DNA from 3 places in the Bradyrhizobium sp. AZCC 1610 genome. Region 2 is predicted to be linked to each of the others. Evidence: predicted binding sites of a transcription regulator. Region 2 holds the regulator's gene; each other region holds the start of a gene.
What was found. Region 2 encodes LexA, which represses DNA repair genes until DNA is damaged. Its sites were predicted from a motif close to TGTTCNNNNTGTGTTCNG; they were not measured.

Region 1 (10,362 bases), 2.8 Mb from region 2:
GCTTGGGCGTCTCCAGCCTGAACCGGCCGGCGCCGCCCTGGCCGAGCGGCTTTTCGAGTTCGGGTAGAATGGTCTTCAGCTCGCCCGCCAGCGTCCACGGCGGATTGACGATCAAAAGACCGGTGGAGGCGAGGGGGCCGCCCGGCGCCTGCGGCGCGACGCTGAATTCGAGCCGCAGGCATTTCCCGGCCGGCTTGCTGGCGGCGGCAGCGCCCGCGACAAGGCGCGCCAGGGTGTCGGTGACCCGCCGGCTCTTCACCGGATACCAGATCAGATAGCTGCCGGTCGGCCATTTCGCGTAGGCTTCGGCGAATCCGTCGGCCAGCTTCTCGAATTCGTCCTTTTGCTCGAACGAGGGGTCGATCAGCACCAGGCCGCGCCGCTCGTTGGGCGGCACGAAGGCCGGCAACGCCATCCAGCCATCGAGATCGACCACCCTTGCCTGGCTGTCGCGGCGCAGCGCGTCGATCAGCTGCCTGCGGGCGCCGGGCTCGATTTCGCAGGCCGTGAGACGGTCCTGTGGCCGCAGCAGCGCGCGGGCGATCAGGGGCGATCCGGGATAGGCCTCAAGCTTGCCCGGCGCGTTGAATGCCCTGATGATATCGAGATAGGGGGCGACCAGCGGCAGCGTGTTTTCCGAAAACCGCGCCTGCAGCACCCGCGCAATGCCGGTCAGCCATTCGCCGCCGCGGCGGGCTTCTTCGCCGGTGAGATCGTAGCGCCCGGCGCCGGCATGGGTGTCGATGACGCGAAACGGGGCCTGCTTTTCCTGCAGATAGGCCAGCATGCGCACCAGCACGATGTGCTTGATGACATCGGCAAAGCCGCCGGCGTGAAAGGCGTGTCGGTAGTTCATGGGGGAGGGGTTACGACATCGGGGCCCGGAAAGTAACCCATATCGTCGAAGATGCGAGCGGCGGATGACGTCTGCAATGGAGGTTCAGTGGCTAGTCGCAGAATGATGTTATCGTCACCCAGCAGCACGGCAGGACCACTGTAAGCTTCGAGGGCTCGGACGATTCCCTTGTTTTCAATCTCGGCAGCAATGGATCGGCACGACTGAGCTTCGCCGATCACACCAGCGTCGATATTCGTGCCTGACGCAGCTTCGGCGTAGAGGGTCCCGGCCATCCACGTACCTTGCAGACGACAATAAAGCCGTGGATGACCGGGAACGCAGACAACTCTGGGCAGTCTGCGCAGGGCGGATTGCTATGTGTGGGCCTGCACGATGGAAGCGGCTCTTCAACCGCCCCGCACCGGCGGCATCACTACCTCGTCACGCCGGCAGGTGCGGCGGTCGGTTTCCTCGCAGGCGCGGAATTGCATGTCCTTGCTCAGGCAGACCCGCACCTCGCTCAGCCGCCGGCTCGAGCAGGTCACCGAAATCGCCGAACTGCTGAGGCCCGGGTTGATCTTGATGAAGGCCTCTTCGAGATCGCCGGGGGCAATCGTCTTCTGCTCCGACAATTGCAGGAATTCCTCGGGGATTTTCACAGCCGCACGCGCCTTGCGGACGCTCTCGAAATAGGCCCGCGCACCAAGGCCCGAACAGGTGCCGTGCTTGTCCCACTGGTTGAAGATCAGGCCGGGCGCCGGCATCAGGTCCAGCATCGAGGTCATGATGTTGCGATCGAGCCGCGGTGAGGGCCGCTGGCAGTATTCGGGAAAACCGCGCTCATATTGCGGCCACAGGCCGTGGACCACGAAGGAATAGGGCCGTTCGCACTGGGCCTGTGAGCGTCCGCTATTGCCGCGCTCGGCCGCCGCCTCGCAGAACGAGGGCGACCACGAAAGGGCCAGGACGTAAAAATCGAACTCGCCCGGGGCGTTCTGCCGGCGGTCCTGGGCGGACGCCATCCCGACGGAGACGACAACAAGCGCCAGCGAAATCAGAAGCCGCAAAATGATGACGGATCGGTGCATCGAAAGCCCCTCTACTCGACTACCGGGAGCCTAGCAGGGAACCGGAACATTTCAAGAACAAAATTAATTTATCGCGGACGCCAGCCGCGGGTCCGTTCAATCGGCGCGAATTGGGCGAATCAGGGCTTGGCGGCCCGGCAGCCGGGGCTATAGGCCCAGTTGCGGTCAAGGCCGGTCACGCACCATTCTACGCCTTGGCCGAAGCCGGCAAAGCCGCCGTCCTCGATGATCGAGAAGTGCACGGTGCGCATCTTGCCGTCGCTCAGCATCACGTCGCCGCTGCAGTAGCGGCGCGGAATGTTGTCGGACTGCCAGGGTCGGAACGCGGTTTCGTGGATCCGGCCGTAGCCAGTAATCGTCAGCGCCGAATTCCAGAACTTGCCCTCCTTCTCCTGGAATTGGTACGCGATCGTCGACAGCGCCCGCTCGCACTCGGCGACGCGGCCATCATATTTCGGGCCGAACAGCCCGAAATTCAATTCCATCGGATTGGCGGCCTGGGCGGCATGGCTGGAGACCAGCAGGGCGAACGCCGCCGCCATCGGGCCAAGTGCTTTGGGACCGAGTGCTCTCAAGGATTTGAACAGGTTGCGCATGGGGAATCCGCCGGTAAGCCAACACGCGAGACGGTGCCGCGAAGCCCTGACAAGGTCAAGTGCAGCGCGGCAACACCTGACGACCAAGTCCGCCTCGTGCTGCAACCATTCTTTTCACGGCCATCGGCGCACACTATGGTGGGCTTCGAGCGAAATGGAGTCTGCGATGCGAAGAATTATGGCCGCGTGCCTGATTGCCATGTGCCTGGTAGTAATGGGCGGAATGCTGGCGGGCGCGCCTGCGCAGGCGCAGTGGTGGGACATCGACACGGTGCCGCCGTTCAAGGGCAATGACACCGGCGGTATCATCGCCTATCCGCTCGCGATGCAGGCCGATGCCCGCCAACTCGCCGTCGATCACTGCGCCCGCTACGGCAAGGTGGTGAAATTCCTCGGCGTGCAAGCCAATTACGGCGGCTATGTTTCCTTTGCCTGCCGCTGGGTGCCCTATGGCGCCGCCGAGCGGCCGCTGCGCACGCTTTACTGAGCGCGCGCCGCTACCTGATTTTCCGGCTGGACATGTTTTTGCCACGCGAAGCGTTCACTTCGCGTGCGCACAATATCGTGGAAGAATTCAGGGGGAGCACACGCATGAGACGACTGCTTCTTGTGTCTTGTTTGGCCGCTGGCCTGCTGGCCATGTTGCCCGTGAACGGCGCGGTCGCCGTGGAGCTGCCGGTGCGCAAGGCCGGTCTGTGGGAGATGAAGGTGCTGAGCACAGGCGCGCCGGTGCCTGAGATGACGATGCAGCAATGCACCGACGAGACCACCGATAAGGACATGAGCACAGCAATGTCGCCGATGGCCAAGGAGATGTGCTCGAAGCAGGATATCCAGAAGACGTCAGCCGGCTATGTCACCGATTCCGTCTGCGGCATCGCCGGCATGACGATCAAGTCACATGCCGAGATCACCGGCGACTTCAACTCCGCCTACACCGTGAAATCGACCTCGCGCAGCGAGGGTGGCCCGGCCGGTGGAGGGCGCGACAACACCACGACGATCGAGGCCAAATGGCTTGGCGCCTGCAAGAGCGATCAAAAGCCCGGCGATACCGTGATGCCTGGCGGCATGAAGATGAACATCAAGGACATGGAAAAGCTGAAGTCCATGATGCCGAAGAAGTAAGCGGGCTACATCGCCCAATTACACCGGCACCCTTACCGCCGCGCGCAGGCCGCCCATCGGGCTGTCGCCGAGCGTGATGTCACCGCCATGTGAGCGGGCGATGTCGCGGGCGATGGCCAGCCCCAGGCCCGTGCCGCCTTCGTCCTGGTTGCGGGCATCGTCGAGCCGAAGGAACGGCTTGAACACTTCCGCGCGCATATTGGCCGGAATGCCCGGCCCGTCGTCGTCGACCGTAACCGTCAGATAACGGTGATCGCGGTGGCCGGTGATGGCGACCGTGTTGGCGTGGCGCGCCGCGTTGGAGACGAGGTTGGCGATGCAGCGCTTGAACGAGGCCGGCTTCACCGTCACGACCGGCAGTCCACGGAACACCACGGTCGCGGTATGGCCGTGGCGTTCTGCATCGCTGCGCAACTCTTCCAGCGCCATCGCCATGTCGGTCGGCTGCGCGATCTCGCCACTGTCGCCGCGCGCAAAGGCGAGATAGGCCTCCAGCATGCCGGCCATTTCGTCGACGTCTTTGCGCATGCCGTCGACTTCAGGGCTGTCGCCGATAAGTGCGAGTTCGAGCTTGAAGCGGGTCAGGATGGTGCGCAGATCGTGGCTGACGCCGGCCAGCATCGCGGTGCGCTGCTCGATCGAGCGCTCGACGCGCGCCTTCATTTCCAGGAACGCCTGCGCCGCGCGCCGCACCTCCCGCGCGCCGCGGGGACGGAAATTCGGTACCTCGCGGCCCTTGCCGAAACTTTCGGCGGCGTCCGCCAGCCGCAGGATCGGCCTGATCTGGTTGCGCAAAAACAGCACCGCGACGATCAGCAGGATCGAGGAGGTGCCGAGCATCCAGAAGATGAAGATCTCCGAATTCGAGGCGTAGGCGGCGCTGCGCTGCGCGAACACCCGCATCACGGAATCGTCGAGCTGGATACGTATTTCGACCAGATTGGACTTGCCGACGGTATCGATCCAGAACGGGCGGCGAATCTGGCGGCCGATCTGCGTCGACAGGGTCTGGTCGAGCAGCGAGAAGAACGGTTTCGGCCCGGGCTGCGGCATATCGCCGACCGGAAGAAAATCGACCACGAGCTGCAGCCGCTGTCCGATGTGGCGCAACTGCGAGCGCTCCTTGTCCTGCGGATAGAACTTGTAGACGTCGATCAGGCTGGCGATGTCCTGCACCACGGCAGCCGACAGCCGACGCGTCACCGTGTTCCAGTGCCGCTCCATGAACACGAACGCCACGACCGTTTGCAGGATCACCATCGGCACGATCATGATCAGGAGCGCCCGGGCATAGAGCCCGGTCGGCATCCAGCTCTTGAACGCGTTGCCCATCCAGCCATTGGCCCTGGAGACGCGTTGCGACGCATTGCGGATGAACGTCAGGCCGGTGTCGAGCGTGCTCATGAATTGGCTCAGGGCGACGCGACCAGGCGATAGCCGATGCCGCGCACCGCCTGCAGGAACAGCGGATTGGCGGGATCGCGCTCGATCTTGCGCCGCAGGCGGTTGATCTGCACGTCGACCGCGCGCTCGTTCACCGTGCCGCCCCCGGTCAGCGCCGCGCGCGGCACGGTTTCGCCGGGGCTGGCGGCCAGAATGCGCAGCATTTCGCGCTCGCGGTCGGTCAGGTGAATGATTTCCTCGCCCTGACGCAGTTCGCCGCGGTCGAGATGATAGACGTAAGGGCCGAACGCGATCTGCTCCAGCGCCTCCACCGGCGGCGGCGCGGAGCGCTTGAGGATATTGCCGATCCGCAAGACCAGTTCGCGCGGCTCGAACGGCTTGGCGACATAATCGTCGGCGCCGATCTGCAGGCCCTCGATCCGCGCCTCCGCCTCATGGCGCGCCGTCAGCATGATGATCGGCACTGAGGAGGAGGTGCGAATGAAGCGGGCCAGATCGAAGCCGGTTTCGCCGGGCATCATGACGTCGAGGATCAGGAGATCGAAATGCAGGCCGAGCAGCTTTGCGCGGGCGTCGTTCGCGCTCGAGGCGGTGGTGACGCGGTAACCCTCGCCCGATAGAAACCGCGACAAGAGATCGCGGATACGGCGGTCGTCGTCGACCAAGAGCAGATGCGGGGCGTCGTCGGCCAGCTGCCGCGTTGCCCGCGCGGTGGCTGCAGCGATGGTTACTCCTTGCGCCACGGTCACTCCCTTGGCTTCTTGCTGCCGGTCCCGAAGATCGCCTCTAGCACCTTGTCGGGGTCGTCGCGATCGATCATCGCGCGCAGGAACTGGCTGATAGCAGCGACGCCTTCGGGATTGATGTCCCGGAGCGCGCTTGTGATGCGATCGGTCTGCAGCCCTGCGAGCTTCGCCACCAAGGCTTCGCCCTTGGGGGTGGCGTAAAGAAGGCGCTGCCGGCGGTCGTTATTGCCGGTCTTCTGGACGATGTAGCCCTCGTCGAGCAATTGCTTGAGCACCCGGCCAAGCGACTGCTTGGTGATCCGCAGGACATCCAGGAGGTCGGCGACCTTGAGGCCGGGATAGCGGTAGACGAAATGCATCACGCGGTGATGGGCGCGGCCGAACCCGAAAGCCTCGAGCTCATGGTCGGCGTCGCCCACGAAATCGCGATAGGCGAAGAACAACAATTCGATGATGTCCCAGCGCAATTCGCCGGCCCGCGGGGCGGGGGACGTGCCGGCGGCTCCCTGCGAATCGGGGTCGGCCGGGTCCCTTGAGAAATTTACGTCAGTCATGTTGACATATCTTGGGTTCAATGTTACAAAACTGCCAGCCACGACGAAACTTTAAGTCGTTTCGAACTTGGTGACGTGTCAGGCAGCCGGAAAAAGCCAGCAATGGCGGCAACGGCCGCAAATGGACTACCGTGCGATTGTCGAGCGGCATATCGGCAAACATACTGGACTTCGGCATTCCGCAAAAGCATGTCCTCAGTCCAGACCTATTAAGCCAGCCCGCCGGGAGCGGCAGGCCGGCGCCAGAAATCGCGCCGATTCCGACAGCAAGGGCAGGAAGCAAGGGTATGAGCTTGAAATTCGACATCCAGCCTGCGGCGAATCCGACGCCGGAGCAGGAGCGCACGGCAAGGCTCGCGGACCCGGGCTTCGGCCGGATCTTCACCGATCACATGGCGATCGTGCGCTACAACCAGGCCAACGGCTGGCACGACGCGCGCGTCGAATCCCGCGCGAATTTCCCGCTCGATCCTGCCACAGCCGTCCTGCACTACGCGCAGGAGATTTTCGAAGGCCTCAAGGCCTACAGGCGCGACAACGGCGTGAACCTGTTCCGCCCCGACGCCAATGCCCGGCGCTTCAGAAACTCGGCCGAGCGCATGGCTATGGCGCCGCTGCCCGAGCCTGTGTTCATCGAAGCGGTCGAGCAGCTCGTGCGCATCGACAGCGCCTGGATACCGGGCGGCGAGGGCAGTCTCTATTTGCGGCCGTTCATGATCGCGAGCGAGGTCTTCCTCGGCGTGAAGCCGTCAGCGGAATACATCTTCGCCGTTATCGCTTCGCCCGTCGGCTCCTATTTCAAGGGCGGACCCGCGCCAGTGTCGATCTGGGTGTCGGAGAACTACACGCGCGCCGCGATCGGCGGCACCGGCGCCGTCAAATGCGGCGGCAATTACGCCGCAAGCCTGCGCGCGCAGGCCGAGGCCATCGAGCACGGCTGCGATCAGGTCGTTTTCCTCGATGCGGTCGAGCGCCGCTACATCGAGGAACTCGGCGGCATGAATGTCTTCTTCGTGTTCGACGACGGGTCGCTGCTGACGCCGCCGCTCGGCACGATCCTGCCGGGCATCACCCGCGATTCGATCATCGCGCTCGCGAGGGATGTCGGCACGCCCGTGCGCGAGGAGCTCTACACGATCGATCAGTGGCGCGCGGATGCCGCCAGCGGAAAGCTGAAAGAGGCCTTCGCCTGCGGCACGGCGGCCGTCATCTCGCCGATCGGCAAGGTGTGTTCCGCGAGCGGCGAGTTTCTGATCAGCGGCGGCGCGGCCGGCCCCGTCGCCATGGGGCTGCGCAAGAAGCTCGTCGACATCCAGTACGGTCGCGCGGCCGACCCGCACGACTGGATTAGACAGGTCCTGTGACCGGGAGAGAGACCATGGGAGTGTCGTTCGACAAGATCGATGGCGTGATCTGGTATGATGGAAAGCTGGTGCCGTGGGCCGACGCCAACGTGCATATTCTCACTCATGGCCTGCACTACGCGAGCTGCGTGATCGAGGGCGAGCGCGCCTATGGCGGCAGGGTCTTCAAGAGCACGGCGCATTCCGAGCGGCTGAAGAACTCGGCCAACATCCTCGATTTCGAGATTCCGTATTCGGTGGCCGAGATCGATGCCGCAAAACAGCTCGTGATCGACAAGAACAATTTGCCGGACGCCTATCTGCGTCCGATCGCCTGGCGCGGTTCGGAGATGATGGGCGTGTCGGCGCAGACCAACACCATCCATCTCGCGATCGCCGCCTGGGACTGGCCGAGCTATTTCGATCCGGCCGAGAAATTGAAGGGCATCCGGATCGGCTTGGCCGAATACCGCCGGCCCGATCCGGCGACGATTCCGGCGCTGGCGAAGGCGTCCGGCCTCTACATGATCTGCACCATCAGTAAGCACAAGGCGGAGCGCGCAGGTTATGCCGACGCCATGATGCTGGACTGGCAGGGGCGGGTCGCCGAATGCACCGGCGCCAACATCTTCTTCATCAAGGACGGCAAGATCCACACGCCGATCGCCGACTGTTTCCTCGCCGGCATCACCCGCGCCACCGCGATCGACCTCGCCAGGCGGCGCGGCATCGAGGTGATCGAGCGCCGCATCATGCCGGAGGAGCTCGACGGCTTCACTGAGTGCTTCATCACCGGCACCGCGGCGGAAATAACCCCGGTGTCCGAGATTGCGAATTGGAAGTTCACGCCCGGCAAGATCTCCGAGCTGTTGATGGCCGATTACACCGCCGAAGTGCAGCCCAAGGACAAGGCGGCTGCAGCGTAAGGTCTCTCTCGTGTCCCGGACGCGGCGCAGCGTGCAACGCTGCTCCGCAGAGCCGGGACCCATATCGGCCGTAGTTGGACCCCGGATCAGCAGCGCACCACGGCGCAATTGCGCCGTGCTGCGCAGCGTCCGGGGAACGCCGTCAGGCAATTCTGCGTCAAGCGGCCATGACGAAGCTTGCTGTTAGCCCTGCGACGCGGTTGCCCGGCCGCGCCTTGGCTGGTACCAACGCGGCCATGGCTGAAAAACCCAAAAAACCCCAGAAACTGAAGGCCCGCCTGCCGCGCGGGCTGGAGGATCGTGGCCCGGCCGCGATTGCCGCCACGCGCCAGATGGTCGAGAAAATCCGCGAAGTCTACGAGCGTTACGGCTTTGAGCCGGTGGAAACCCCGGCGATGGAGTTCACCGATGCGCTCGGAAAATTCCTGCCCGACCAGGACCGGCCGAACGAGGGTGTGTTCTCGTTCCAGGACGACGACGAACAGTGGATCTCGCTGCGCTACGACCTGACCGCGCCGCTGGCGCGCTATGTGGCGGAGAATTTCGACGCTTTACCTAAACCCTATCGCAGCTACCGCGCCGGCTATGTCTATCGCAACGAAAAGCCAGGCCCCGGCCGCTTCCGACAGTTCATGCAGTTCGACGCCGACACGGTGGGCTCGGCCTCGCCCGCGGCCGATGCCGAGATGTGCATGATGGCGGCGGATACGATGGAAGCGCTCGGTATTCCGCGTGGCAGCTACCTGGTGAAGGTGAATAACCGCAAGGTGCTGGATGGCGTGAGGGATGCGCTTGGTATCGCCGATGACGGGCAATGGCTGACCGTGATGCGTGCGATCGACAAGCTTGATCGGCTCGGCATCTCCGGCGTTCAGCAATTGCTAGGCGACGGCCGCAAGGACGAGTCGGGCGACTTCACCAAAGGTGCCGGTCTCAAAGCGAATGATATCGCCCTGGTGGTCGGCGCGATCGAACAGGGCGCGCAGATCGATGCGCGGCTGCGCGACAGCAAGGTCGGACAGGAAGGCCGCGACGAACTCGACGCGATAAGCAAGCTCGTTACTGCATCCGGCTATGGGGCGGATCAAATCGTCATCGATCCTTCCGTCGTCCGCGGCCTCGAATATTACACTGGCCCCGTCTACGAGGTCGAACTCACCCTTGAGACCAAGGACGAAAAAGGCCGCCCCGTCCGCTTCGGCTCGATCGGCGGCGGCGGCCGTTATGACGGGCTCGTTTCGCGCTTCCGCGGCGAGCCGGTGCCGGCAACGGGATTTTCCATCGGCGTGTCGCGCCTGCAGGCCGCGCTGACGATGCTGGGCAAGCTCGATACGCGGCCGGACTTCGGGCCGGTCGTGGTCACCGTGTTCGATCGCGATCGTGTCGCCGACTATCAGAAGATGGTCGCGCAGTTGCGCAATGCAAACATCCGCGCCGAGCTCTATCTCGGAAATCCCAAGAACATGGGCAACCAGCTCAAATATGCCGACCGCCGGAATTCGCCTTGCGTGATCATCCAGGGCTCGGATGAAAAGGCGCGCGGCGAAATTCAGATCAAGGATCTGATAGAGGGCGCGAAGGCGGCGGCTGCGATCGCCTCCAACCAGGAATGGCGTGAAACGCGCCCGGCACAGTTTTCCTGCACCGAAGGCGAGATCGTCGCGAAGGTGCGCGAAGTACTGGCGCGCCATGACGTGAAGTGGGGATAGTTGATTTTGTCATACGCGGGCTTGACCCAC
Region 2 (10,362 bases):
TTGCGATCTCTACGGGATCGTAAGGTGTAGGCTCGGTGGCGGAGCAGGGTGACACATCGGGCCGGAAGCGTGGCTATGCCGGGACTTGGCCGCCGCGCGCCGCCGTGCCCGTCGGCGGCCTTGTCCCGTCTCGCCCCGCGTTCTGGCCGCCGCTGCTCGAAACCCTGCGCGCATGGGCGCGTGCGGAAGCCGGCGCCGGGCGCCTGCTGCCCTGGGTGCCCGTCGCGTTCGGCACCGGCATTGCCTTTTACTTCGCCGCCGATCACGAGCCGGTATTGTCTGTGGCCGGCGTCGTCGCCATCGCGCTATGCGCGGTCGCGGTCCTGTTGCGGCGGCAGAAATTCTTTCCCGTCGCCGTGATGATCGCAGCGGTTGCAGCGGGCTTTGCGATCGCGACATGGAAGACAGCGCGGATTGCGCATGGCGTGCTGGCGCGGCCGATGTTTTCGGTGGCGCTGACCGGCTTCGTCGAAACCCGCGACATTCGCGAGCGCACCGACCGCTTTGTCCTGCGCGTCATCACCATGGAAAGCGCACGCGGGACGACGAAGCTCGATCGCGTCCGGCTGTCGGTGAAGAAGGGCACCGCGCCCGCGGTCGGCAGCTTCGTCGAGCTGAAGGCGCGGCTGTTGCCGCCGCTCACGCCGGTGCGGCCGGGCAGCTACGATTTCAGCCGCGATATGTTCTTTGCCGGCATCGGCGCCTCGGGCTTCGTGATGGGCGCGATCAAGACCGCCGAGCCGCCCGCCACCGGCGGCGGGCTACGCCTGCGCTATTCCGCGTTCATGCAGGGGCTGCGCGACACGATCGACGCGCGGATCAGGACCACTCTGGAAGGTGACAAGCGCGCGATCGCCACTGCGCTATTGACCGGGCGGCGCGACGCGATCTCGCCGCCGGTGAACGACGCCATGTTCATCTCAGGTCTCGGCCATGTGCTGTCGATCTCCGGCTATCATATGGCTGTCGTCGCCGGCGTCGTGTTCTTTGCGGTGCGGGCGCTGCTCGCGCTGTTTCCCGCGCTCACCGTCGGCTACGCCATCAAGAAATGGTCGGCGGCGGCTGCGTTCCTCGCCGCCGCGTTCTATCTGCTGCTGTCGGGGGCGGAAGTGGCGACGCAACGCTCGTTCTTCATGACGGCCGTGGTGCTGATCGCTGTCATGGTCGATCGTCGGGCGATTACGTTTCGCACGCTCGCGGTCGCGGCCCTGATCGTGCTGACGGTCGCGCCGGAAGCGCTGGTGCATCCCAGTTTTCAGATGTCGTTTGCTGCCACGCTCGGGCTGGTGGCGCTGGTGCAGATCGGCTTGCCGCGCCTGTTCGCGACGCCTGACCATACCGCAACCGCCCGCGTGGCGCTGTGGGGCGGCCGTGAGATCGCGATGCTGCTGCTGGCCTCGCTGGTGGCGGGGCTCGCGACCATGCCTTACGCGGCCTTTCACTTTCACCGGGTCACGCCTTACGGCGTGCTGGCCAATCTCGCGGCGATGCCGGTCGTCTCCGCGGTCGTGATGCCGGCGGGCTTGCTCGGCCTCGTCGCGATGCCGTTCGGCTTCGATCGCCTGTTCTGGGCGATCATGGGCATCGGCATCGACTGGATGATTGCGGTGACGCAATGGGTCGCGGCGCTGCCCGGCGCGGTCGGGCGGGTGCCGGCGTTCGGCATCGGCCCGCTGATTGCGGCCAGTCTCGGCATCATCCTGCTCGGCCTGTTGCGCACGCCGCTGCGCTGGTCGGGCGCGGTGCTGGTGCTATCAGCGGCACTATGGGCGGCGAGGGCGCCGCTGCCGGACATCCTGATCTCCGCCGATGGTCGCAATGTCGCCGTCCGCGGCCAGGATGGAAGGCTGCATCTGATGCATGCGGCGAAGGGCTCCCGGGATGCCTTCCTCCTGAAGGAGTGGCTGGCGGCGGACGCGGACGCGCGTACGGCCGCTGACGCATCGCTCACCGCAGGCGTCTCATGCGACGACCTTGGCTGCGTAACGCAATCCGCCGGCGGCCTTATCGCGCAGGCGCTCAAGCCCGAGGCGCTTTCGGACGATTGCGAGCGCGCGGCGCTCATCGTGACGCTGCGGCAGGCGCCCGCTTCATGCGCGGCTTCCGTCATCGATGCCGACCGGTTGCGGCGGCAGGGCGCAATGGCGTTGCGGCGAGGCCGTGAGGGATTTGTCGTCGAGGCAGCCAAGCCCAGGGGGATCGACCGCCCGTGGTCGCCGGCCGCAGCCGACGAGCGCGAGGCCGACGCCACCGTGCTTGCGCCGCGTGTCGTGCCGCCGCGCGCCGTCGATGCGACGCCGGCCGAGGCCGACCTTCAGGCGGAGGAATAGAGGAACATCAGTGCTCGTCGACCGTCGGGCTGGCGGGTATTTCGAAGGCGCCCAGATGAAACTCCTCAGGCGCGTCGGGCTCCGATGGCAAATTGACCAGCGTGAACGACGCCTCGGGGAATTGCCGCCAGATCGCGAGATCCTCGGCCGTGATGGTGAGCCAGCCGTACCTGAACATGTATCGTCCGGGCTCGGTGACGCGTCCGGCCTTTTGCCATGTAACCTTGTTGACCACCGACTGCCCCTCGGCGCCGAGTTCTGAAAAAATTACATTACCACGATCCGCCGGCCTAAACCGGCGGATCGCGTTCGCGTTTGCGTTTATCCGGTCACGATGGATTCGGCCGGCGGCGCTTCCGTCACCTTCGGTGCACGTTCGCCCTCGGTCACCGGCAATTGCAGCACAGTCGCGCGCTGGCCTTCGCAGAGCTGCGTCACCAGCACATGGCTTCCGTCAGGAAATTCGATCGCGTCATGGTGACGGTCGGATACTTCGGGTTCGATCTGGTTAAACTTGCCGACCCGCCAGTCGGTGGTTCGCGTCCAGATCCACCGGTTATCGTATTTGACGTCCTCGGCGAACGCCAGCTCGGTGCCGGGAAGCATGCAGACCGCCACTGCTGGCTCGCGTTCCGACGCAAAGCCGCGGGTCGATGTACCGCGGAAGGTCGTGGTGATCAGCGTCTCGCCGACCTGGGCAGGCCGCGTTGCCACAGCATGCAGGCTATAGTCACACATCGGATGGCTCCCTCGTTTGAGATAGCTGACCCGTGTCTCGAAGGAGGCACAAGCCTCTATCAGAGTGGACATGGCGCAGAGCCTTTTCTTGTTTCTGGGCAATTCTGCGACTGGCGCGCTGCGCCTAAATCACAAACGCGCTAACGCGGCTTGGTTCCGGCCGCGCCACAAAAAACCCCGGCCGAAGGCCGGGGCGGGGTGTCGTCGCCGTCGTGTCTGCAATCCGACAGTTCAATACTTCCGGTACAGGCCGATCAGCTTGCCCTGAATCCGGACCCGGTTCGGCGGCAGGATGCGGACTTCGTAGGAGGCATTGGCCGGCTCCAGCGCAATCGAGGCGCCGCGGCGGCGGAAGCGCTTCAGCGTGGCTTCCTCCTCGTCGATCAGCGCCACCACGATATCGCCGGTGTCGGCGGTCTCGTTACGCTGGATCAGCGCCATGTCGCCGTCGAGAATCCCGGCGTCGACCATGGAATCGCCGCGGACTTCGAGCGCGTAATGCTCGCCGGAGCCGAGCATGTCAGGCGGCACGCTGATGGTGTGGCTGCGGGTCTGCAGCGCCTCGATCGGCGTACCGGCGGCGATCCGGCCCATCACGGGGACGGCGACCGGGCGGTTGCCGTCATCCTCGGAAGCCGGCACGCTCACCGAGCGCTTGCCGAGCGTGCCTTCGATGACGCTCGGCGTGAAGCCGCGGCGGCCGTTGCCGGCGGCAGCAAGCTCCGGCAGCTTGATGACTTCGATGGCGCGGGCGCGGTTGGGCAGCCGGCGGATGAAGCCGCGCTCCTCCAGCGCCGTAATGAGGCGGTGGATTCCGGATTTCGAGCGCAGGTCGAGCGCGTCCTTCATCTCGTCAAAGGAGGGCGGTACGCCGGCCTCTTTCAGCCGTTCATTGATGAAACGCAGAAGTTCATACTGTTTGCGCGTAAGCATCGCGAGCAATCCCCCGGTTGGCACAGTCTTTCGGTCCCGAAGCGTCAGGGTCCATCGCGGGAGTCCCTAAAACTCCCAACCCTGGACACTAGCAGTCGAAACAAATCATGAACGGACACTATATGTTCGATATGTGTTCCGCAACCACTTAATTTCAGGTGAACGCATTGCGGCTTCGGCCCAAAACGCCCTTAAAGGCGCCGTTCAGGGCATCATTCGGGCAGCCGGAGCAGTTCGCAGCGCGAACCCTTTGCGGCAGCCGGCGCGAACGGCGGACGTATCACAAGTGCCCGCGCCGCAGCGAGATTCCCGAGCAGCGATGAATCCTGGTGGCTCACCGGCACCGCCATCAGCGTGCCGTCCGCGCGCGCTTCGAGCCGTGCCCGAAGATAGTCTTCGCGCTGGTCGTTGGCGGCGAGATCGCGGCCCAGCAAGGCGCTTTCGCGCGGATGATGGATGGTGTCGCAGCCCGATAGCGCACGAATCAACGGCACCAGAAACAGGAAGCCGCAGACATAGGAGGAGACCGGATTGCCGGGCAGGCCGATCACCCGCATCGTGCCCAGCCTGCCGTGCATCATCGGCTTGCCCGGCCGCATCGCTATGCGCCAGAACGCCATGGCCGTCCCCTCGGCCTCCAGCGACCGCTTGACGAGGTCATGGTCGCCGACCGAGGCGCCGCCCAGGGTGATCAGGATATCCGCGCTTGCCTCGCGCGCACGGCGGATACCTTGCGCGGTGGCATCGACCGTGTCGGCGGCGATTCCGAGATCGACGACCTCGGCGCCCTCGGCCCGCGCCAGCGCCCGGATGCCGTAGCCGTTGGAATAGACGATCTGGCCGGGGCCGGGGGTAGCGCCCGGCATCACCAGCTCGTCGCCGGTGGCGAGGACTGCGACCTTTGGGCGGCGGTGCACCGCAAGCTCCGGATAGTTCATGCCGGCGGCGAGCGACAAATCGCGGTCGGTCAGGCGGCGCCCGCGCGTGAGCAGCACATCGCCCTCGCGGAAATCGACGCCGGCGGCGCGGATATGCCGCCCGGGAACGGCGGCTTCGGTGATGGCGAGGGAATCGCCGTCGATGGCCGTGTCTTCCTGGATGATGACGGCGTCGGCCCCCTCAGGGATCACGCCGCCGGTGAATATCCGCACCGCTTCGCCCGCGCCTACCTTCCGCTCGAACGGCCGTCCGGCCGCGACCTCGCCGATCACCTTCAGCCGCACCGAGAGATCGGCGGCATCGGCCGCGCGCACCGCATAGCCGTCCATCGCCGACATCGCCCGCGGCGGCTGCGTCCGCCGCGCGGCGACGTCGCGCGCCAGCACGCGATGCCAGGCATCGTCGAGCGCGATCATTTCCTCGGGCAGGGGTGCGGCGCCGGCAAGGATCGCAGCAAGCGCATCGGCAACAGGCATCAAGGCCACGGGCAGACCTCCTATACTTCAAGTGCGGTCAGTGCCCTTGCCACGTCATCCGTCGATGCCACGTGGATGGCACAAAGGCCGCGCGCCCGCGCACCTTCGATATTGGCGGCCGAGTCGTCGAAGAACAGGATCCTCTGTGCCGGCACGCCGATCGCTTTTACCACATGATCATAGGCTTCAGCGTCGGGTTTGCGCAAACCGATGCTCGAGGACAGGAATATCTCGCGGAAATGGCTGAGCACGTCGGCATAGGCCTGCGAGAAATGCGCGACATGGGCCGGATTGGTGTTGGAAAAAGCATAGAGCGGCATGCGTTTGGCGGCGCTTGCCAACAGCGGCGCAATTCCCGGCACCTCGCCGGTGAAAATCGCGTTCCAGCCTTCCAGGAACTGCGCGTCGGTGAGGCCGATGCCGAGCGACTGACGCAGGCTCGCAAAGAACGCCGCGTCGTCGATCCGGCCGATCTCGTGATGCTTGAAACTGTCGTTGACGACAAAACGCCTGGCGAGGTCGGCGGGCTCGCAGCCGGCGTGCCCGGCCCACGTCGCCATCACCTTGTCGAAACTGATATCGAGCACGACGCGGCCGAGGTCGAACAGCAACACGTCGACGGAGGAGGGCGCTGGCGGCAAATTCATGGCCATCGTTTACAAAACTGGCCAGGTATCGGCAACGGGCTGGACTGAATTCGGCCCGATCCGGCGCTTAAGCCCGTGCGCGGGCCGTGCTATAGCGCTTTCGGGCGAAAGCCTGCCCCGGACTGATCCGGGGTGGATGCCGGTTCGCGTGAAGAAAAGCGCGTCAAAAATAGCGCCTTGAATAGCGCCTTGGGTCGCAAGAGGGAGTGATGGCATGAAAATCCTGGGCAGAATTTTGGGCGCTGCATGTGTGATCGCCGCGCTTACCGGGCCCGTCTGGGCTCAGGCTCAGAATCCTGTTCCCAGATACGGTGAGACCGACAAGGAAAAGTCGGCAACCGAAAAAGCGGCCGAAAGGGATGCCGAAAGGGCCTACAAGCGCTCGCTCGGCAATATCCCGGAGCAGAAGAGCACCGATCCCTGGGGCACGGTGCGCAGCGACAGCGCGCCGCCGAAAGCAGCGGCCAAAGATACTGCCAAGGCGCCGCCGGCCAAGCCGAAGGCCAAATCCGCCGACGGCGCTGCAAAGTAGAGACACTTCCCGGCGCTAATGCCGGAAGCCGATAAAAAGCCGCAATGGTCCGGGCCGGCGTGCCTTGATCCGACCAAAAAGCCATTGTGAGTTGGCGGGGCCGGGACAGGGGCGCCGATTCACGGGAATCGCGGGCGTCCGTTAGCCGAAAGGGACGCCCCACGATGCGCAGGAATTTTGCCTTTGTTCTCGGCACGGTGACGGGCGCGTGTCTGACCGTTCTCGTGACGGGACCGCAGGGGGCCAGTCTGGTGGCGGCGGCAAAGGCCGCAGCCCGTTCCGACGCCTACAGCCAGCTCAATTTGTTCGGCAACGTGTTCGAGCGGATCAAGACCAGCTACGTCGAGAAGCCCGACGATTCCAAGCTGATGGAAGGCGCCATCAACGGCATGATCTCCGCGCTCGATCCTCATTCGCGCTACATGAATGAGAAGGGCTGGAGCGACATGCAGGAGACCACCCATGGCGAGTTCGGCGGGCTCGGCATCGAGGTCACGATGGAAGACGGCCTCGTCAAGGTGGTGACGCCGATCGACGAGACGCCCGCGGCCAAGGCCGGCATGCTGTCGGGCGACGTGATCACCCAGATCGACGACGAGCAGATTCAGGGCATGACCCTCGAACAGGCGGTGAGCCGGATGAAGGGCCCCGCCAACAGCAAGATCCGGCTGAAGGTCGCGCGCAAGGGTTCCGCCGCGCCGATCGATATTGCCATCGTCCGCGAGATCATCCGGGTACGGCCGGTCCGCTACAAGACCGACAGCGGCGATATCGGCTACATCAGGATCACCCGCTTCAACGAACAGACCACCGATGGGCTGAAGAAGGCCATCGCCAGCATCGCCAAGGAGATTCCGGCCGACAAGCTCGCGGGCTACGTCGTCGATCTCCGCAACAATCCCGGCGGCTTGCTCGACCAGGCCGTATCCGTGTCGAGCGCCTTCATGACGCGCGGCGAGGTGGTCTCGACGCGCGGCCGCACCTCGGAGGAAACCCAGCGCTTCAGCGCGCGCGGCGGCGACATCACCAAAGGCAAGCCGCTGGTGGTGCTGATCAACGGCGGCTCGGCCTCCGCGTCCGAAATCGTGGCCGGCGCACTGCGCGACCACAAGCGCGCCACCCTGATCGGCTCGCGCACCTTCGGCAAGGGCTCGGTGCAGACCATCATTCCGCTCGGATCAGGCAATGGCGCGCTGGCGCTGACCACGGCGCGCTACTTCACGCCGTCGGGCCGCTCGATCCAGGCCCAGGGCATCGCGCCCGACATCGAGGTGCTGCAGGACGTGCCGGATGAACTCAAGAGCCGCTCCGAGCCGAAGGGCGAAGCCTCGATGCACGGCCACCTCGCCGCCGACGGCGCCGAGCAGGCCGGCTCGCAAGCCTGGGTTCCGACGAACGAGAAGGACGACACGGCGCTGAACGCGGCGTTCAATTTGCTGCGCGGCGTGACGGTGAATGCGAACGGGCCGGCGATGGCGAAGCGGGCGGTGCCGAACTAGCGGTCGCTTGCAGCCTGGAGACCGGCGCTATTCCACCTTCAGCCCGAGCTGATGGACGAGCTTGCTCCACTTCTTTTCTTCCCGATCGATGTCGTCGGCATATTCGGCCGGCGTCGAGCTGAGGGGATCGCCACCTTCGAGACGAATGCGTTTCTGCGCCTCCGGATCGTTGCCGAGTTTGCGCAACTCGGCGCTGAGGATGTCGATGATCTCAGGTGGCGTGCCGTGCGGCGCAAGCAGCCCGTAATGCAACACGGCTTCGAAGCCGGGCAGTCCCGACTCGTCGAAAGTCGGCACATCGGGCAATAGCGAGAAGCGCGTCTTGCTGGTGACGGCGATGGCGCGCAGTTGGCCGGCCGCGATATTGCCCAGTGCCGGCGGCAGCACGCCGAACGCGACCGGCACGTGGCCGCCGAGCAGATCGTTCATGACCGGCGCCGTGCCCTTGTAGGGGATGATCGCGATATCGATCCCGGCCTCGGCCTTGAACAGTTCGGCGCACATGTAACCGCCGGTGCCGACAGGCGACGTGCCGATATTGAGTGTGCCCGGCGCCTTCCGCGCAAGCGCGATCAATTCGGCGACCGTCTTCGCAGGAAACGACGGATGGGCGAGCAGGGCCACCGGCATCGAGGCAACGAGGCCGATCGGCGCGAATTCCTTGCGCGGATCCATGCCGAGCCTGGTGTAGAGGCTTGGGTTGATCGACAGCGTCCCGGTGTGGCCGAGCAGCAGCGTGTAGCCGTCCGGCGCGGCGCGCGCGACCGCGCGCGTGCCGATGGTGCCCCCGCCACCGCCGCGGTTGTCGACGGTCACGGTCTGGCGGAAAGCGTCCGACAGCTTTTGCGCCACCACGCGCGCCATCGCATCGACGCCGCCGCCGGCCGGGTACGGCACGACCAGCGTGATGGAGCGCGTCGGAAAGTCAGCGGCATGGGCGGTCGACATAAGCGAGGCGCCTGCGAACGCAACGGTCGATGCCATGGTGATCGCGGCGACCGTCACCAAGTTGCGACGCGACAATTCATCCATGCGATGACCCCCCTTGCAGGCGACGGCGACACGCCCAAGTCAAGAACACATCCATATTATGTTATGGCGTTATGTTATGGCGTTCCGGACGGTTAATCCATGGCTGGATCATCGTCATGACGCAAGGCCTTCTGGATACCGGCGCAGCGCGTGCCACCGCCCTCTGGCTAGCTGCACTCCAAATTGCGCTCAGTTGAAGCACTCATTGCTGGAGAAAACTGATTGCCGATAGTTCATTCCGAATCTGTCGCGCGGCGGTCGCTGAAAAGGCATCCCTCAAGGCGTGCGCAGCGATCCGAAAACAACACCTCTTTTTTGAAACTCCGTCTCCATCCAAACGTAGCTCGCGCGGCATGATCTTTCACGAAGCCGGTTCCCGCTTCATGTGCGTTCAAACGGAGTAGTTATGTCGAGAAAATGGACCTTGCTGACCCTGATGTTGTCCCTCTGTTCGAGTGGAGCCCTGCAAGCAAATCCGCTCGATTCGCCCGGCGTCGTTTATATCGATGGGCTGCCGTGCAACAGGGCGTGTCAGTCCTACATGGCCTGGTCTGACCGGGCATTGTCTGCCCGGCACCGCGAGAAACGCGAGACCAGCGTCGTGGTACCGGCTGAGGCGGAAATAGAAAGATTAGAACCCGCGGCCCGCCCGCGCGTGGCAAGGCAGCCTGCAGCGGTTTCCAGCCCGGCGCCGCGTGCCGGCATCGCGGCGTCGAACGCCAAGACGTTGAACACCAAGGCGTCGCACACCAGGAGGGCCGCCACCAATGCTGCATATCCAACAACCAGGAAGGAAGTGCCGGTGGCCACGGCGACAGCGACTCGAGAAAAAGCCGTTGAAAAGACCGTCGCAGGAACTCAGGAGCCGGAGCGTCAATTGAAAAGCTCCGACGGGCCGGAGCCGGGGCAGGCAGCATCTATCGCCGCGTCGCAGCCCACGGAGGCCCCCAAGTCTGAGGTCAAGTCTGAGGTGAAGTCCGAAGCGAAGCCCGAGGTCACCCTGCCGCCGCCAGCCACGCTCGAGATCGCCGCGCCGCCCGCCACGTCCGAAACCGCCGCGTTGCCGGCCACAGCCGCCGATGCTCCCGCGTTGGCGCCCCGCACAATTCAGCAGCAGGTCGTGGAAGCGACGGGAATGGCCGATCTCGTCACGGCAATCGGGACGGGACGGGAGGCGGCCAACAAATCGGACAATCCCGGCGCAGAAGCCGGTGAGGCCAACGATTCCGGCAAGAC
Region 3 (10,362 bases), 2.1 Mb from region 2:
ACCTCATCCGAACCTCGTTACGGAAGCGGGATTAAAGGCTCTTGAATTTCAGCTTCACCAGGCTCGCGAGGCATACGAGACCGCGCAGAGGATCGAAGACGTGAATGAACGGCGGCGGCAAGCGGCAACCCCCTTGCGCGATGCGCGCTACTTTGCGGCGAGAGTTCGGACGGCTCAGGTCATCACCAAACCTACGTCAACTGACACTGTCGCCTTTGGGAGCACCGTGACCTTCAGGCGCGACGATGGGCGCGTGCAGAAATATCATATCGTGGGAGAGGACGAAGCGGACCCCAAGGCCGGCTCCGTTTCCTTCGTGTCCCCGGTGGCAAGGTCTCTGATGGGCAAAGCCGTTGGAGATGTAGTCGGTACATCCGGTCAAGAGCTTGAGATCATTGCGATCTCGTAGCCCCCGCACAGGACGCAGCCGATGTTTGGAATGTCCGCGTTGCGCCAGATATCGCACGAAGTGTTGCTTTTCATCCGAAGCCGAAATTGATCTTGTCTATCTACGTCTTTGTCACTGCAGCCGCGCGTCGACCGCGCCCGCGAAGCTTGCCCACTCCGCCGGCGCGGCCGCTGGAAATTTACGCCGCGCGAACGTAGCCGTAGCGCAGGTTCGAGGGCTCCTTGGCCGCCAGCGCATACTCGTTCTTGAGCGAAGCGAGACGGTCCACCGAAAAGGCCGGCATCCTGGTGTTGTCAGCCGCTTTCAGCCTGATCTTGTAGAATTTGGTGGCGTTGCCGCCGAAGATCAGTTGCTTGGTAGCGCTATTGGCGTCGCCGAGCGGCGCAAACCCGTATTTCTTCTGCATGTCCTCCGGAATTTCGAGGCGGCGCAGTGCCTCGATCTGCCACTGCGGTGAGCCATACCAGACCGAGTCAGTACCCCACATCACGTGATCGACCCCCATGCCCTTGATCAGTGTGCCGACCAGCGCGGCGCAAAACTTCGGATGCGCCACCGCCGAGTTGGCAAAGGAGGTGCCGATCTCGGCATAGACATTGGTGACGCCGAACTTCTGCGGGATTTCCGCGAGATCCGTGGCCCACTGGATGCGGCCGGTCTGCTCGAACTCGGCCCAGGCCTTGTCTGGCAGCTCGAGGAACGCCCGCAGCGCCGAGTGATAGATCACGAAGTTCATCTGCGGCCAGTCCTTCGCCGCCTTTCCGATGTCCCACGCGGTTGCGTATTCCCACACGCCGGCGAACGACTTCTCGTAATCGGGCGGCAGCAGCCCCTTGTGGATGCACAGCGTGTTGATGCCGGCCTTCACCGCTTTTTCGTAGAACGGATACATCACCTGCTCGTCGTCGAGCCGCCATGGGAACTTGGAGGGCGCCAGCGGATCGCCGATCGTGTAGGACTTCCAGGAATCGGGCTTGTAGACCTCGATTGCCTTGTCGACCTCCTCCATCCAGCCGGGCTGCTTGGGGGTGATGACGCTGTGCGCCAGCAGGCGGCGCGAGCCCGCGAAGTCGTTGATGAGCTCGCGGGCCTTGACGATCTGCTCGTTGGACAGAAGCCACCAGCTCGGATCGTCGAACGGCGCGCCGCTCAACAGCGCCATGTTGGTGTCGCTGTCGTAGTAGATCTCTTTCACGTAGTTCTGGAACTTGTAGCGGGCGAGCGAGGAGACGCCCTCCTCCTTCATCTTCGGGTTCCAGTGCTGGCTCGCAAAGTCCGCCAGACCCAAAAGCTCCTTGTGATCGAAGTCGTCGCGCACGAAATGGGTCTGGACGTCGAAGATGAACTGGCCGGCGAGGCCTTGCGCGCGCGCCAGCATCAGCTCGGGCTCGCGGGCCTCTGCAGCCGCGACCTGGAAAACATTGCCGTAGATGTCGTTCATTGCGAGGAATGCCGCCGCCATGCCGCAGCTCGTGTGCAGGAACTGCCTGCGGCTCAAACCGAGGTGCTTGCCGTTGAGGTCGGCGAGCTCGTTGATCCGCGCCTCGACCTTCCTCTGTGTAGTGCTCTGCGGGGGCGGGAGATACTCGCCGTTGGAAACAATTTGAGTGGGAATCGGCGTTGCCGCCGATGCCGCCTCGGCACCCGCGACGAGGCGCTGCTCTCGTTCACTAAGCCAAGTGCTCATCGTTTTCCTCCCTTGTTGATGATCGAAGCGCGTGCTGATCGTTGCCGCATGGAGGCTGCGTGCTTCACAGCGGTTAGCAGGCCGGCTCGCCGCACCGTCCGCCTCGCTCAAAGATTGCATCGCAGCCGCGCATGACGCGCGAATTCAACGCTCAAATTTCCATGGCCGCAAGCGGAGTAATCCGGCAGCCGCACTGTCCCAAACTCATTTCGCTTCCGATCGTTTTCAGTCGCATCGGCGTCCCTTCCAGAAGGGTACAGGTTGCTGTAACCTGCATATGCAGCCTGCCAAGGCATCGTGCTCGATGAAAAGTCCCACAGCCGAAGAACGCTTCACGACTATGAACGCGCAGCACAGACAGCACGGCATCGATAGAAGACCGCGGATGGCGCGCAAGTTGAACGAAGGACACGCAATGGCCAAGAACACGATTTGCCTGTGGTACGACAAGGACGCAGAGGCTGCTGCCCGCTTCTACGCCGAAACCTTTCCCAACAGCGCCGTGGATGGCGTCCACCGTGCACCCAGTAACTACCCATCCGGCAAGGAGGGCGACGTGCTGACGGTGGAATTCACAGTCGCCGGCGTTCCCTGTATCGGCCTCAACGGCGGTCCTGCGTTCAAGCACAACGAAGCTTTCTCGTTTCAGATCGCCACCGATGACCAGCAAGAGACCGACCGCTACTGGAACGCCATTGTTGGCAATGGGGGCCAAGAGAGTGCATGCGGCTGGTGCAAGGACAAGTGGGGCGTCTCCTGGCAAATCACGCCGCGCGTGCTGATCGAGGCGCTGGCGGCCGGCGGCGATGAAGCAAAGCGAGCATTCGATGCCATGATGGGCATGAAGAAAATCGACGTCGCCGCGATCAAAGCGGCACGGCGCGGCTGATGTTCGCCACCAGACCTTCCCGGACAGGCGTGCCGTGCCGATTTTTCAGAGGCCTGGCGGGCTCAGACCCAAGATCCGCCGTCAGAACGGATCGCGAGGGCGAGCTGGGAGTAACCTCAAGTCGGTCGCAAACGGCGAACTGGTGACGAGCTACTTTGTGAGCCATCGGGCGGTTCGAGGGAGCACTAATTGGCGACGTCACGATGGCGCAGTTGCTACCCGGTACCCGACGTAGCGATTCTATGATGATAGAGGCTCACGCCGGCGGACATAACGATCTGGTGGCTCGATCTCGATATCGATGACGACCGCGGCGTTCTCAGGGAGAACGGCGGGCGCTTCGTCCCTGGTGCACCATAGCACGCATCTCGGACTCTCGAGGTGACGGTCACAGGTCTTTTTCGGCGAGCTCGCGAAACGCGTCGGGAACGGAACGAGACATGCCCAGCTCCGCCGAGCCGTATCCAATAGCATCCCATCCGAAGCGATCGCGGATCTTATCGACGGCACGGTCGGCCGCCCATCGTGCCATGCCTATTTTGGTGCCGGGGCAGCGGCGTTCATCTGGAAGTCCCAACGGAAGTTCAAGCTCCAGATCCCAGTGCTCTTCGAGATGCGACACGGAGATCGCCAGGAGCGAGATGGTCTTTTCATCCGGGTGTTCTGCGAGGACCGCGCGCACCAGATCCTCGGCAATCTCGGCGAGGATCACGGTCGCGCAGATTGGTGCGTCGAGCGTTACCGAGCGAGTGACTGAGCGCAGGTTGGCGAAACGAACGCGGACCGTCACGGTTCGGCCGGGCCTGGACTTGGCGCGGAGCCGGCTGCCGATGCGGTCCGCAAGGTGAAACAGGGCGGGTCGAAAAACTCGCTCGTCGGCGGGCTTCCTGCCAATCGCCGATTGCGCTCCCGCCGATTGCGCCCGGCGGTGAGCCTTGATTTCCCGTGGATCGCGATTCCACGCCAGCGCTGCGAGTTTCTCTCCTGCCGCGGGACCGAGCAACCGCTCGAGCGACCATCCCGGTGTCTTTGCCAGCTGCCTGATCGTTAGTACACCGATCTCGGCCAGCCGCGCCCTGGTGACAGGTCCCACTCCCCACATCAGCTCGACGGGCAGGTGGTGAAGGAATTTCAGCTCGGTGTCGGGATCGACGACCACCAATCCGTCGGGCTTGGCCACTTGCGAAGCAATTTTTGCAAGATGCTTGGTGCGCGCTACACCGACTGAGATCGGAAGGCCAAGCTCCATGCGCACGCGTTGGCGGATCGCCCTTGCAATTTCGGCAGGCGGACCGAAGAGATGGGTGCAGCCCGCAACGTCGGCAAAGGCCTCGTCGATGGAAATCCGCTCGACGAGAGGCGTGAAATCGCCGATCACCTTGATGGCGGCGTCGCCCAGCCTTTGGTATTCCCTGAAATGCCCGCTGACGAAAGTGAGCTGCGGGCAGAGTTCGCGCGCCTGCCGTCCCGGCATGCCGCCGCTGACCCCGAAGGCCTTGGCTTCGTAAGAAGCAGCAAGCACAACTCCACCACCGACGGCGACGGGTTTGCCGCGCAACGAAGGGTCAAGGAGCTGCTCTACCGAGGCATAGAAAGCATCCAGATCCGCATGGAGGATGGTGGCTGTCGTTGCCATCCCGACCGTTTGCCCATGACGTTTCGAACATGACGTTTCGAAGAGGTTCTCGAAGAACATAATGAGAACAAGAGCGACGAGTGTCAAGCGATCGGTGTAGATCGCGCAGGCACCAGTCCTGACGGAAAGCCCCGGCTCTACCTGTCTTTCAGTGTCTGAGCGTTGTTGCGGGACTAACAAACCACCGAGACCGACATTCGCTGATAGTGGCCGTTTGACAAGTTTGCCCCTCTTGGGGGCGGTTCGGCATCTGGCGATAGATCGGCATTCAGCCGTGATAAGCAAACAACTCGATCGGGTCGTTGAAGCCGCGCACCGGATATTCGCCGACGCGTTCGAGATCGAAATCGCTTTCGACGAAGTCGGCGAACGCGCGGGATAACAGCACCGTTCTGCCCAATTGTTTGGTGAGGGTTTCGAGACGCGAAGCCATGTTGACCGCAGGACCGATAACGGTGAAGTCAAGCCGGGTGCGCGACCCGATATTACCGTACATGACGTCTCCGACGTGGACGCCGATGCCGTAATTCAGCGGCGCACGACCGGTTTCGCCGTTCCTTTCGTTCAGGGCAACCATGGCCTGACGGGCTTCGGCCACGGCATGCAGCAGATTTGCACAGGCCGACGGCTGGCTGAGCGGAAAAAATGGCGAGCAGACCGTCGCCGATGAATTTTAGTATCTCCCCACCATGTCGCGCAATCGGCTCCGACATCGCGTCGAAATAGCCGTTCAGAAGATCAATGACGTCATCGCGCGGCCAGTTGTCGGAGATCCGGGTGAAATCACGCAGATCGCAGATCATGATAGCGGCGCGTACCGTCGTCCCGCTTCCGCGTCTGGTGGCGCCGGCCAGAATCAGCTCGCCGGCATGCGACCCGACATAGGTTTCGAGCAGCGTTCGCGCCAGCCGGTTCTTCATGCGGATTTCGCTGACCAGCGCCAGAACCGGTAATAACTTCGACAGGCGGGCGATATGCGCGTCGTCGAAACCGCCTGGCCGGTCGGTTGCAAAGGTCACGATATGCCGCTTGCCGAGCGTATGGTACAGCGGCCAAGCGATATAGTCGGTCAGGCCTTTCGCCCGCATCTCGTCATAGATGGCGTGCTTCCGGCCCAGCGAGGCACCGCGTTCGAGATTCTCGCGCACCTCGGTGGCACCGTCATGGATTTCGTTGGCGGGACTGCCGATGTATTCGGATCGCTCCCTGACATCGTAGTCTACTCTCGCAAGCTCGGCCTCGCGCATCCCGTCGGCCCACATGATCCGGGCGCCAAGCCATTGCGGATGGTGGATCAGGAGATGAAGCGACGCCCGCTTGACGGGAATGCCCGCTCGCTGGAGCCGGATACACAGCTCGGCGAAAATATTGTCAATGAAGCGCTCATCTCGCGTGTCGTTTGTCAGCCAGTGCACAACGTCGCCGTCAGAATGCGCGGGAACGGGATCGATGTTTGGCGGCGCGTTCATAGCTTGCTCCTGAGCAGTGACCTGGATCGACGGTACAGGATATGTCGTGTCCCCGCTCGACGGCGTCAACGGGGTCCGCCGCAATCTGCCTGCGCGCATTGGGTTGTCGGCGGGTTGTCGCTTGCCACGTCGCGACTTGGCCGAGGCGTTCATTCCTCTGAAACGGTCCATTGTCGTAGGAATTGAGGTCACTGCGCACGCCGGCAGGAATTCCCTCGACAGCGGCGAGCCGCCTGTCGCCATTTCCATGCCTTCTTCTAAGTGAGGCCTTCGGGCACCGCTACCTTCAGCTTCGAGGCGAGCGCGAGCAGCCGGGACCGAGTGCCCTGCACGAGCGGTATGCCTACGCGCGACCGCGTTTCCATCTCATCGAAACCGCGTTCGCCCGGCAGATAAACGCGTTCCGATCCGGCCGCCGGCGGCAAGCCGTTGATGGCGGCGCCGAGGCGATCGACTTCGAGAGGGAAGCCTTCGCCGAATGCCGATGGGTCGAGCACAGCGACCAGGCCGTTGCCGCCTGGATCGCCGCCTCCGGCGAGCGCAACGGCAATCAGGGGATTCTCCGTCAGCACGCTGGCGAGCACCTCGATCATCAGAGAGAGGCCCGAACCTTTGGGGCCGGCCATCGGCAGGACGGCCTTTACGTTGCGCGGGTCCGTCGTCTCCCGGCCATCCGCGTCGACACCCCAACCCGCAGGAATCGCATGACCGGCATCCCTGGCCGCCATGATCTTGCCGAGCGCCACCGATGCGGTCGACATGTCGAGGAGCAAGGGGCGGTCCGGGTTGCTGGTGGGTGCGGCAATCGCGATGGGGTTCGTTGAGACACCCTCGGCCCTGGATCCATGATAGATCATGAGCGGCTTTGAAGCGGTCATGACGATGGCAACTTTACCCGCTTGGGCGACCTGTTGCGCGTAGTATCCGATCGCACCGGCATGGCTGATGGAGCGAACCGCGCACCAGCCAATGCCGTGGGTGTCTGCGAGTTGCGTCGCCGTTCGTGCGGCAATGTTCATTCCCACTGCGCCCGGCGCGCGTTGTGCGTCGATGACTGCTATCGCGCCCTTGCCTGAGATCCGGCGCGGTTCAGCGGATGGATTGATCAACCCAAGTTCCACCATCTCGACGTAGCGAGGGATCCGCAGCACGCCGTGCGAGTCGGCGCCGCGCAGATTCGCCCAAACCAGCATGGCAGCCGTCTGATCGGCCTGATCGGCCGTAAATCCGCCCGCCCCGAGAAGCGCGGCCGCGAAGCCCTGGAGTGTGCCAGAACCAATCGCGACCATGTCCGAAGCCGCACCCACGCTCAGGCTCCGAGGGGCGAGAGAAAGAACTTGTCGAGCCACCCTTTGATGATCGACTTTGTGCGCGGTGCATCCTCGGGCGCGAGCGGGAAATGGGACGTGCCGCTGATCAAAATGAGCTCGGCCGGCAGGCCGGCCTTTTCGAACATGCGGATCGACTGTTCCGTCGGCGTGATGGTGTCATTGGCGGTATGCAGAAAAAGTATCGGACGTGGAGCGATGTTTCCCACCACATCGTCGGCGCGGAAATTGTACATGCTCCATGCCGTCTCCACCGGAATTTCCATGATCGCCTTCGGGGAGAGATTCTTGCGCAGATGTTCGGGGATCGGGACGGCGTCGAAGCGGGAGATCCACATGCTCTTACCGGTTTCCTGCCGGTGCCTGCGGCCCTTTTCCAAAAGGGACGTGAACTTCGCCCAGGCCTCGGGCGTCGGGTGCTGGCCGCGGAATTTCCGCTCGCCATCACCCCAGCCGCAGGACGAAATTACGCAGGCGAAACGATCGTCCACACCCGCCGCATAGACGGAGACCGCCGCACCGAAGCTGTGGCCGACCACGCCGATCCGCTTGGGATCGACTTCTTCCCTCTCGGCGAGGAAAGTCAGTGCGTTCTTGGCGTCCGCCACCTGGTCGAAGCAGCGCACTTGCGCCCGCTCGCCCTCGCTCTCCCCGCAGCAGCGGAAATCGAAGCGAAGCGCCACGTAGCCCATCTGTTCGAGCATCTGCGCCTGGATCTCAGCGTGGGATTCGTCCTTCGACCCGACGAAGCCGTGCAGGACAATGAAGGCAGGCAGCCGCTGGCCCGGTTTTCTCGCATCCGGCACATGGAGAACGGCGGAAAGCTTGAGCCCGTCAGAGCGGAAAGTGAGCTTTTCTTGCATTGGATATCCTCGTACTGCTGTGCCGTCCGGCGCGCTCACGCATCGGCGCGACGGCTGCGTGCCGGACCTGCTGTCAGTTGATGGCGGTGAAGGGAAAATGATGCTGGCGCCACTCGAGCGGCGCCGGCGTGCCCCAGACATTCATGCAGCGCACATTGTCCGGGCGCTCGAGATTGGTAATGACGTTTGGAACAAAGCCCTCATCGTCCGCGATCGACGCCATCGAGCCGGCGCATTCGATCATCGCTCCGCTGGAGTCGGTGTAATAGGCATAGGTATTGTCACCCGGCCGGTGGCGGCCCGGCCCCCAGAGCATCTCCTTGTCAAATCGATCGAGCAGGTCGCCGAGCTTCAGGTAATCATTGAACTCCTTGAACTCGAAGGAGTAGTGATGCAGCCCCGCTTTGCCGCATACGACACCGACGATGTGATGCAGGCGGTTGCCGCCATACATCCAGCTCAGGCTGTCGTCGACCATACGTTCCGACAAACGCAGGCCGCCAATGATCTCGAGCTGCCGGCGCGTTGCGGCGGGATCAGGAGTTGTCAGGTTGAGGTGGTCCATCCGATTCGGTCCGACTCCATGGGTCGGGTACCGTCGTCCATAAAGCTTGTCACGTGTTGGCGTGTGTATCTCGAAGCGGAGCCCCTCTGGCGTCGCGAAAGTTACGCCCGCAGCCATGCATTCGAGGCTCGGTTCGCGAGAAAGAATCCGGCAGCCGGCGCCCTCGACCCGAGACTCCGCTTCCCGGACCGCTTCGACGGTGAGCGCTTCCAGCCCGATCGTATGCGTCGAGTTCTCATGCGACCTGAGCAACACCAGCTCAGCCGCGCGCCCGTTGGAGCTTAGCCAAGTCTGGCGCTCGTCCGAATAGGTGACCTGCAATCCGAGTATTTCGGTTGCTTCCCGCACCACCGTCTCGATCACGGTGGTGTTGATTTTCACATGCCCGACCGCGTGCACCAAATGCGGCATCTTCACCTCCCAAACTTCAAGATGTTTGAATTCTGCTACCGCATCGGAGCCGTGGAGGCAACACATTTTCGATTAAAATTGATATTTTCGAAATTTTGTGGCACCAAGGGATTTGAACGGTCCGGCAATCTGCCGGAGAGGGACTTCCAGAGGGTTGAGGGATCAGACTGATGGCACGCGCAAAGGGTAGCATTCCGTTCGCGTGGGACGATCCGTTCCTGCTCAAGGCGCAACTTGGCGAGGAGGAACGCATGATTCGCGACACGGCACGCGCCTACGTGCAGCAGCGTCTGGCCCCGCGTGTCCGAAAGGCTTTTCGGGACGAGAACACGGATCGGGTTCGACGGCCTCTCGCCTTGGCCGATTCATCAGGCGTGGTTTTATTTTTTCGAAAATCAGCATAGTGTGGTAGACGGACAGCAACTTAGGACGACGTGGATGCGCGACAGGCTCAAGCCGGCAGGAGAAACCCGCGGGACAGACGTGCTGCAGCGGATGCGCGCCGACATTATCAGTTGCGCGCTCAAGCCGGGCGCGAAGCTTCGGTTCGAGGGTCTGCGCGAGATGTACGCCGTCAGCTTCTCAACGCTGCGGGAAGCACTGTCGCGTCTCGTAGCTGAAGGGCTTGTGATCGCGGAGGATCAGCGCGGCTTTGTGGTCGCACCGGTGTCGATTGACGACCTTAATGACCTCACCTACGTCCGCGTACTCGTCGAGCGCGAATGCATCGCCCTCGCCATCAAGCATGGTAACGACGGTTGGGAGGCTGATATTATCGGCGCTTTCCATCGGATGGACCGTCTCCAGAGCCGCCTCGGCTCCAATTACTATCTTTCAGCGGAGTGGGCCAAACTTCACGGCGACTTTCATTTCTCGCTCGTCGCGGCCTGCGGTTCGCCCAATCTGCTGGAGATCCGCCAGAAGCTTTTCGAACGCGCGCACCGCTACCGGCGTATGTCGTCGCAATTCCGGCCGCAGTGGCGTGCCAAGGATGTCGAGCACAAGATGATCCTGGATTCGGTGATCGCGCGGGATACGGCAAAGGCCCAGGAACTGATCGAACGCCACATCCGCGAGACCACCGAAAACGTCATCAAACACGCTG

Region 1: the regulator LexA is predicted to act here: its motif matches at 1,969-1,986, upstream of V1279_RS03460 (ribonuclease T2 family protein).
Region 3: the regulator LexA is predicted to act here: its motif matches at 4,674-4,691, upstream of dinB (DNA polymerase IV).

Annotation. Positions count from the first base shown of each region.
Region 1 covers NZ_JAZHRR010000001.1:699,007-709,368, forward strand. The annotation lists gene V1279_RS03450 (23S rRNA (adenine(2030)-N(6))-methyltransferase RlmJ) at 1-856, opposite strand, end outside; gene V1279_RS03455 (hypothetical protein) at 853-1,131, opposite strand; gene V1279_RS03460 (ribonuclease T2 family protein) at 1,246-1,860, opposite strand; gene V1279_RS03465 (hypothetical protein) at 2,046-2,522, opposite strand; gene V1279_RS03470 (hypothetical protein) at 2,689-3,009, shown strand; gene V1279_RS03475 (DUF3617 domain-containing protein) at 3,114-3,650, shown strand; gene V1279_RS03480 (ATP-binding protein) at 3,669-5,054, opposite strand; gene V1279_RS03485 (response regulator) at 5,063-5,797, opposite strand; gene V1279_RS03490 (MarR family winged helix-turn-helix transcriptional regulator) at 5,800-6,354, opposite strand; gene V1279_RS03495 (branched-chain amino acid aminotransferase) at 6,642-7,718, shown strand; gene V1279_RS03500 (branched-chain amino acid aminotransferase) at 7,733-8,623, shown strand; gene hisS (histidine--tRNA ligase) at 8,860-10,332, shown strand.
Region 2 covers NZ_JAZHRR010000001.1:3,532,545-3,542,906, reverse strand. The annotation lists gene V1279_RS17555 (ComEC/Rec2 family competence protein) at 36-2,330, shown strand; gene V1279_RS17550 (hypothetical protein) at 2,338-2,565, opposite strand; gene V1279_RS17545 (hypothetical protein) at 2,652-3,068, opposite strand; gene lexA (transcriptional repressor LexA) at 3,300-4,001, opposite strand; gene V1279_RS17535 (molybdopterin molybdotransferase MoeA) at 4,214-5,425, opposite strand; gene V1279_RS17530 (HAD-IA family hydrolase) at 5,437-6,063, opposite strand; gene V1279_RS17525 (hypothetical protein) at 6,278-6,595, shown strand; gene V1279_RS17520 (S41 family peptidase) at 6,760-8,094, shown strand; gene V1279_RS17515 (Bug family tripartite tricarboxylate transporter substrate binding protein) at 8,122-9,126, opposite strand; gene V1279_RS17510 (hypothetical protein) at 9,551-10,362, shown strand, end outside.
Region 3 covers NZ_JAZHRR010000001.1:1,388,914-1,399,275, reverse strand. The annotation lists gene greA (transcription elongation factor GreA) at 1-409, shown strand, start outside; gene V1279_RS06920 (amidohydrolase family protein) at 588-2,096, opposite strand; gene V1279_RS06915 (VOC family protein) at 2,512-2,985, shown strand; gene dinB (DNA polymerase IV) at 3,374-4,621, opposite strand; partial or broken gene V1279_RS06905 (adenylate/guanylate cyclase domain-containing protein) at 4,890-6,090, opposite strand; gene V1279_RS06900 (Ldh family oxidoreductase) at 6,348-7,397, opposite strand; gene V1279_RS06895 (alpha/beta hydrolase) at 7,400-8,281, opposite strand; gene V1279_RS06890 (VOC family protein) at 8,355-9,257, opposite strand; partial or broken gene V1279_RS06885 (acyl-CoA dehydrogenase) at 9,428-9,595, shown strand; gene V1279_RS06880 (GntR family transcriptional regulator) at 9,696-10,362, shown strand, end outside.